3 regions of the Streptomyces sp. NPDC093094 genome follow, and region 3 is predicted to be linked to each of the others. Evidence: predicted binding sites of a transcription regulator. Region 3 holds the regulator's gene; each other region holds the start of a gene.
The links. Region 3 encodes HrcA, which represses chaperone genes, less so after heat shock. Its sites were predicted from a motif close to TTNGCACTCNGNNNNNCNGAGTGCNAA; they were not measured.
Positions count from the first base shown of each region.

Region 1: the regulator HrcA is predicted to act here: its motif matches at 1,541-1,567, upstream of groL (chaperonin GroEL).
Region 2: the regulator HrcA is predicted to act here: its motif matches at 1,107-1,133, upstream of groES (co-chaperone GroES).

Region 1 is NZ_JBIVOX010000012.1:115,051-117,313, reverse strand. Features, by position in the region: gene groL (chaperonin GroEL) at 1-1,377, opposite strand, end outside; gene ACIQGV_RS25640 (cold-shock protein) at 1,696-1,902, opposite strand.
Region 2 is NZ_JBIVOX010000009.1:271,518-273,780, forward strand. Features, by position in the region: gene ACIQGV_RS21475 (polysaccharide deacetylase family protein) at 1-194, shown strand, start outside; gene ACIQGV_RS21480 (polysaccharide deacetylase family protein) at 191-1,003, shown strand; gene groES (co-chaperone GroES) at 1,280-1,588, shown strand; gene groL (chaperonin GroEL) at 1,714-2,263, shown strand, end outside.
Region 3 is NZ_JBIVOX010000002.1:221,230-223,492, reverse strand. Features, by position in the region: gene ACIQGV_RS03860 (MBL fold metallo-hydrolase) at 1-512, opposite strand, end outside; gene hrcA (heat-inducible transcriptional repressor HrcA) at 683-1,699, shown strand; gene dnaJ (molecular chaperone DnaJ) at 1,700-2,263, shown strand, end outside.

The DNA.
Region 1 (2,263 bases), on a different contig from region 3:
GCCCTCGAGGCCGGCGTTCACGGCGATCTGCTTCAGCGGGGCCTCCAGGGCCAGCTTCACAGCAGCGGCACCGGTGGCCTCGTCGCCCTCGAGCTCCAGCTTCTCGAAGACCTGGGAAGCCTGGAGCAGGGCCACGCCGCCACCGGCGACGATGCCCTCCTCGACGGCCGCCTTCGCGTTGCGGACGGCGTCCTCGATGCGGTGCTTGCGCTCCTTGAGCTCCACCTCGGTGGCGGCACCGGCCTTGATGACGGCCACGCCGCCCGCGAGCTTGGCCAGGCGCTCCTGGAGCTTCTCGCGGTCGTAGTCGGAGTCGCTGTTCTCGATCTCGGCGCGGATCTGGTTCACGCGGCCGCCCACCTGCTCCGAGGAGCCGGCGCCGTCGACGATGGTGGTCTCGTCCTTGGTGATGACGACCTTGCGGGCGCGGCCCAGGAGGTCCAGGGTCGCGTTCTCCAGCTTGAGGCCGACCTCCTCGGAGATGACCTCGCCGCCCGTGAGGATGGCGATGTCGCCGAGCATGGCCTTGCGGCGGTCGCCGAAGCCCGGGGCCTTGACGGCCACGGAGCGGAAGGTGCCGCGGATCTTGTTGACGACCAGGGTCGACAGGGCCTCGCCCTCGACGTCCTCGGCGATGATCAGCAGCGGCTTGCCCGACTGCATGACCTTCTCCAGCAGCGGGAGCAGGTCCTTGACGGAGCCGATCTTGGAGTTGGCGATGAGGATGTAGGGGTCCTCGAGCGACGCCTCCATGCGCTCCATGTCGGTCGCGAAGTAGGCGGAGATGTAGCCCTTGTCGAAGCGCATGCCCTCGGTGAGCTCAAGCTCCAGACCGAAGGTCTGCGACTCCTCGACGGTGATGACGCCTTCCTTGCCGACCTTGTCCATCGCCTCGGCGATGAGCTCGCCGATCTGCGTGTCGGCGGCGGAGATGGAGGCGGTGGAGGCGATCTGCTCCTTGGTCTCGACCTCCTTGGCCTGGTCGAGCAGCGCACCGGAGACGGCCTCGACGGCCTTCTCGATACCGCGCTTCAGGGCCATCGGGTTGGCACCGGCGGCCACGTTGCGCAGGCCCTCGCGGACCAGCGCCTGGGCGAGGACGGTGGCGGTGGTCGTACCGTCGCCGGCGACGTCGTCCGTCTTCTTGGCGACTTCCTTGACCAGCTCGGCGCCGATCTTCTCGTACGGGTCCTCGAGCTCGATCTCCTTGGCGATGGAGACACCATCGTTGGTGATCGTGGGGGCGCCCCACTTCTTCTCGAGGACGACGTTGCGACCCTTGGGGCCGAGCGTCACCTTGACGGCGTCCGCGAGCTGGTTCATGCCGCGCTCGAGGCCGCGCCGCGCCTCCTCGTCGAACGCGATGATCTTGGCCATGTGAAGTGGTCCCTCCAGGACTGGGGGTGATTCCTTCGGACCGCGCCCGCGCCCGCGACGGACGGCTCGCGGGCCTCGTGGTTCCTTGCCCCACCCGGCCTGCGGGCCTCACCGACCCGGTCCTTCGTTGTCACTCTCACCTTCAGAGTGCTAACGCCAATGATTAGCACTCGCCCCCATCGAGTGCAAGCGGCTCTCGGGGATCGGGCGGGGCGCTCAGCCGGACGCGAACAGGTCCCGGACACGACGAAGGGCCCGCACCCCGGGAGGTGCGGGCCCTTCGAAGAAGAACGTCGCTGCAGTAAGTCGACGCGTGCCTCAGCTGGTCGCCAGACGGACCATGTCCGCCTGCGGCCCCTTCTGGCCCTGCGAGATCTCGAAATCGACCCGCTGGCCCTCTTCAAGGGTGCGGTACCCGTCCATCTGAATCGCGCTGTAGTGGACGAACACGTCCGCACCACCGTCGACCGCGATGAAGCCGTACCCCTTCTCCGCGTTGAACCACTTGACGGTGCCCTGAGCCATGCCTAACTCCCCTATTACTGGCCCTTGCACAGATCCACACTTCGCGGACCCGGGTCAGACCTCACCCCCCATTGGCCGGGGGCGTGCGCCGGAACGCGTCGACCGCGGCTGAATGTATCTGTCCAACTGCCGTCTGCAACAGGTCAATCGGACGAGAATTCAGGACGCGACCGGTCGGGAATCTGCCGAGAATTCACCCGAACCCCGGGCAAGTCGGGCCCGGCAAAGAGGGGCGAAAGGCTCAAATCCGCCACACACTTTGGCGACTTCCTATCGGTTCTCCACGCACTCCCTGGCGAAACTCATATGCGCCCGGCATGCGGAAGACGGCGGCTTCCCCAACCTTACCGCGCTCAACCAT
Region 2 (2,263 bases), on a different contig from region 3:
GGAACGAGGAGGTCTTCGTCGACCGCTGGGACTACCGCGAGTGGGACCGCCGCCTCCGCCCCGGTGACATCGTCCTCAGCCACTTCCGCGGCCGGGACGAATGGAAGGGCAGCATGCCCGACATGATCCGCCGGTTCCTGCAGAAGGTGACGGACGAGGGGTACGCGGTGGCACGCCTGGAGGACTACCTGTGAGGACGCTGGGGCTGGTCGCGGGCACGCTCGCCGCGGCCGCCCTGCTGACGGGCTGCTCCCGGTCCGCCGGCCCGGCCGAGCGGCTGGGCCCCGAGGCGGCCGGACGCGCGGGGGAGCGGACGGCCCATGCCGCGGGCGACTCCCGCGCGCCGCAGCCGCCGTACCGCAGATGGGGCCTCGTGGCGCCCCTCGCCGCCGCGCCCCGGCCCGCCGACCGCCCGGCGCACCCCGCCGGCCGGACGCTGCCGCCCGTCGTCGAACGGGTGCCGACCCGCGACAAGGTGGTCTTCCTGACCTACGACGACGGGGCCGAACGCGATCCGCGGTTCGTCGACCTCGTGCGGGAACTGCGGCTTCCCGTGAGCCTGTTCCTCACCGACAGCGTCGTCGGACCGGGCTACGCCCACTTCGCCCGGCTGCGCGCGGTCGGGGCGAGCGTGCAGAACCACACCCTCGACCACGCCGTCCTGCGCGGACTGCCGTACGCCGGACAGCGCGCGGAGATCTGCGGCCAGCGGGACAAGCTCCGCGCCCGCTTCGGTGTCCGCCCCCGGCTCCTGCGCCCGCCCTACGGCGCCCACGACGCCACCACGCTGCGGGCGGCCGCCGACTGCCAGATGGCCGCGGTCGTGCGCTGGAGCGTCTCCGTCGCCGGCGCCGGGGCCCCGGCGCGTCTCGTCCCCGGCGACATCGTCTCGCTGCCCTCCGGCGAGCTCGCCGCCCCGCCGCTGCGCGACCGCACGGTCGCCGTGCTGCGGCGGATCCAGCGGCAGGGACTGACGGTCGGACGGCTGGAGGACTACCTGTAGGAGCCCGTCCCGGCCGCCGTCCGATCGCGGGTCCGACTGCCGTCCCGGCTGCCGTCCCGGCTGCCGTCCCGACCGGCCGTCCGTACGCCGCGCCGCACGGCAATTGGCACTCCGCTTGACCGAGTGCTAATCGCGGTCATAGTCTCGGCCCTGGCACTCCCCACTGGAGAGTGCCAAACACGCGACGGGCAGGTCCGGCACCCGCGACGACGGATCGACCTGGTCGCCACCTCAGACAGTTAACCCCGTGAGATCTCCGAAGGGGGAGGTCGGATCGTGACGACCGCCAGCTCCAAGGTTGCCATCAAGCCGCTCGAGGACCGCATCGTGGTCCAGCCGCTCGACGCCGAGCAGACCACGGCCTCGGGCCTGGTCATTCCGGACACCGCCAAGGAGAAGCCCCAGGAGGGCGTCGTCCTGGCCGTGGGCCCGGGCCGCTTCGAGGACGGCAACCGTCTGCCGCTCGACGTTCAGGTCGGCGACGTCGTCCTGTACAGCAAGTACGGCGGCACCGAGGTGAAGTACAACAACGAGGAGTACCTCGTTCTCTCGGCTCGCGACGTTCTCGCGATCATCGAGAAGTAAGTCACCTCGCTTCCTGCGAAGCACCTTTGCTTTCCACTGCGCCCCTGGCCCCCGCGACCGACAAGTAGCAGGGCGCCCGGGGCGCAGTGTTTTACCCCAGACTTTCCGAGAGGGCTCCCGCTGCCATGGCGAAGATCCTGAAGTTCGACGAGGACGCCCGTCGCGCTCTCGAGCGCGGCGTCAACAAGCTTGCCGACACGGTCAAGGTGACGATCGGCCCCAAGGGCCGCAACGTCGTCATCGACAAGAAGTTCGGCGCTCCCACCATCACCAACGACGGTGTGACCATCGCCCGTGAGGTCGAGGTCGAGGACCCGTACGAGAACCTCGGCGCCCAGCTGGTGAAGGAGGTGGCGACCAAGACCAACGACATCGCGGGTGACGGTACGACCACCGCCACCGTGCTGGCCCAGGCGCTCGTCCGCGAGGGCCTGAAGAACGTCGCCGCCGGTGCCTCCCCGGCCGCCCTGAAGAAGGGCATCGACGCGGCCGTCGCCGCCGTCTCCGAGGACCTGCTCGCGACCGCCCGTCCGATCGACGAGAAGTCCGACATCGCCGCCGTGGCCGCGCTGTCCGCCCAGGACCAGCAGGTCGGCGAGCTCATCGCCGAGGCGATGGACAAGGTCGGCAAGGACGGTGTCATCACCGTCGAGGAGTCCAACACCTTCGGCCTGG
Region 3 (2,263 bases):
GAGCCGGGGACGAGGACCACGAGGTCGTGGGCGGTGTGACCGGGACCGACGTTGGCCAGCAGGACCTGCCGCCCGCCGCCCAGGTCGAGCGTCCACTCGCCCGAGACGTGGTGGCGCGGTTCCACCAGGGCGTCCGCCGCCTCGCGCGCCGCGCCCTCGTCCAGACCGTTGCCGACCGCGTCCGCCCGCAGCGCCTCACGCGCGTGTGCCCCCGTCAGGGCCCCGGCCGCGCCCACCGCGCCGAACACCTCCGCGCCGGGGAACGCCGCCGCGCCGAAGACATGGTCGAAGTGGGGATGGGTGAGCGCGAGATGAGTCACACCCGAGCCGGACAACCATTCCGCCCGCGTGCGCAGCGCGGCCCCCTCGCGCAGGCTCGAACCCGCGTCGATCAGCAGGGCGGCGCCGTCCCCGACGACCAGCCCGGCGGTGCAGTCCCACACGGGAAGACGGCACCGGCCGACCCCGGCCGCAAGCCGCTCCCACCCCAGGTCTTCCCAAGTCACCGTCATACGGCGACGCTAGCGGTGACCCCCGCTCACGGCACGGCGGCGAAGGACCTGTCTTGCCGGAGGCCCACCCGACGGCCGTACACTGGGCCGGTAAGGCTGGCACTCGTATGCGCAGAGTGCCAGGGGAGCGGCCGGACGGCCAGGGCGACCGAATTCTGGAGGTGTGCGCGATGCTCAGTGAACGAAGGCTCCAGGTGCTGCGCGCCATCGTCCAGGACTATGTCGGCACCGAGGAGCCGGTCGGCTCCAAGGCGCTCACCGAGCGGCACAGCCTGGGCGTCTCCCCGGCGACCGTGCGCAACGACATGGCGGCCCTGGAGGACGAGGGCTACATCGCGCAGCCGCACACCAGCGCCGGGCGGATCCCGACCGACAAGGGCTACCGGCTGTTCGTCGACAAGCTCGCCGAGGTCAAGCCGCTGACCGCGCCGGAGCGGCGTGCCATCCAGAACTTCCTCGACGGCGCCGTCGACCTCGACGACGTCGTGGCCCGCACCGTGCGGCTGCTCGCGCAGCTCACGCGGCAGGTCGCGGTCGTGCAGTACCCGTCGCTGACCCGGTCCACCGTGCGGCACGTGGAGCTGCTGTCGATGGCCCCGGCCCGGGTGATGCTGGTGCTGATCACCGACACCGGCCGGGTCGAGCAGCGGATGGTCGACTGCCCGGCGCCGTTCGGCGAGAACTCGCTGGCGGACCTGCGGGCGCGGCTGAACAGCCGGGTCGCGGGCCGGCGCTTCACGGATGTGCCGCAGCTGGTGCAGGATCTCCCCGAGGCGTTCGAACCGGAGGACCGCGGCACGGTGCACACGGTGCTCTCCACCCTCCTGGAGACGCTCGTCGAACAGACCGAGGAACGGCTGATGATCGGCGGCACCGCCAATCTCACCCGCTTCGGACATGACTTCCCCCTCACCATCCGTCCCGTCCTGGAGGCACTGGAGGAGCAGGTCGTGCTCCTCAAGCTCCTGGGCGAGGCGGGAGATTCGGGCATGACCGTGCGCATCGGTCACGAGAACGCCTATGAGGGACTCAACTCCACGTCGGTGGTCTCGGTGGGCTACGGTTCGGGCGGCGAGGCAGTCGCCAAGCTCGGCGTGGTCGGACCGACCCGCATGGATTACCCGGGAACGATGGGAGCGGTACGCGCAGTGGCACGTTACGTCGGACAGATCCTGGCGGAGTCGTAAGTGGCCACGGACTACTACGCCGTGCTCGGCGTGCGTCGCGACGCGTCGCAGGAAGAGATCAAGAAGGCCTTCCGGCGGCTCGCGCGCGAGCTGCACCCGGACGTCAACCCGGATCCGAAGACCCAGGAGCGGTTCAAGGAGATCAACGCCGCTTACGAGGTGCTGTCGGACCCGCAGAAGAAGCAGGTCTACGACCTCGGGGGCGACCCGCTCTCGCAGGCCGGCGGGGCCGGCGCGGGCGGCTTCGGCGCGGGTGGCTTCGGCAACTTCTCCGACATCATGGACGCGTTCTTCGGCACGGCGTCGCAGCGCGGGCCGCGCTCGCGCACCCGGCGCGGCCAGGACGCGATGATCCGGATCGACGTCGAGCTCGACGAGGCCGCGTTCGGCACGACCAAGGACATCCAGGTCGACACGGCCGTCGTCTGCAACACCTGCAACGGCGAGGGCGCCGCGCCGGGCACCTCCGCGCAGACCTGTGACATGTGCCGCGGCCGCGGTGAGGTCTCGCAGGTCACCCGGTCGTTCCTGGGCCAGGTCATGACCTCGCGGCCCTGCCCTCAG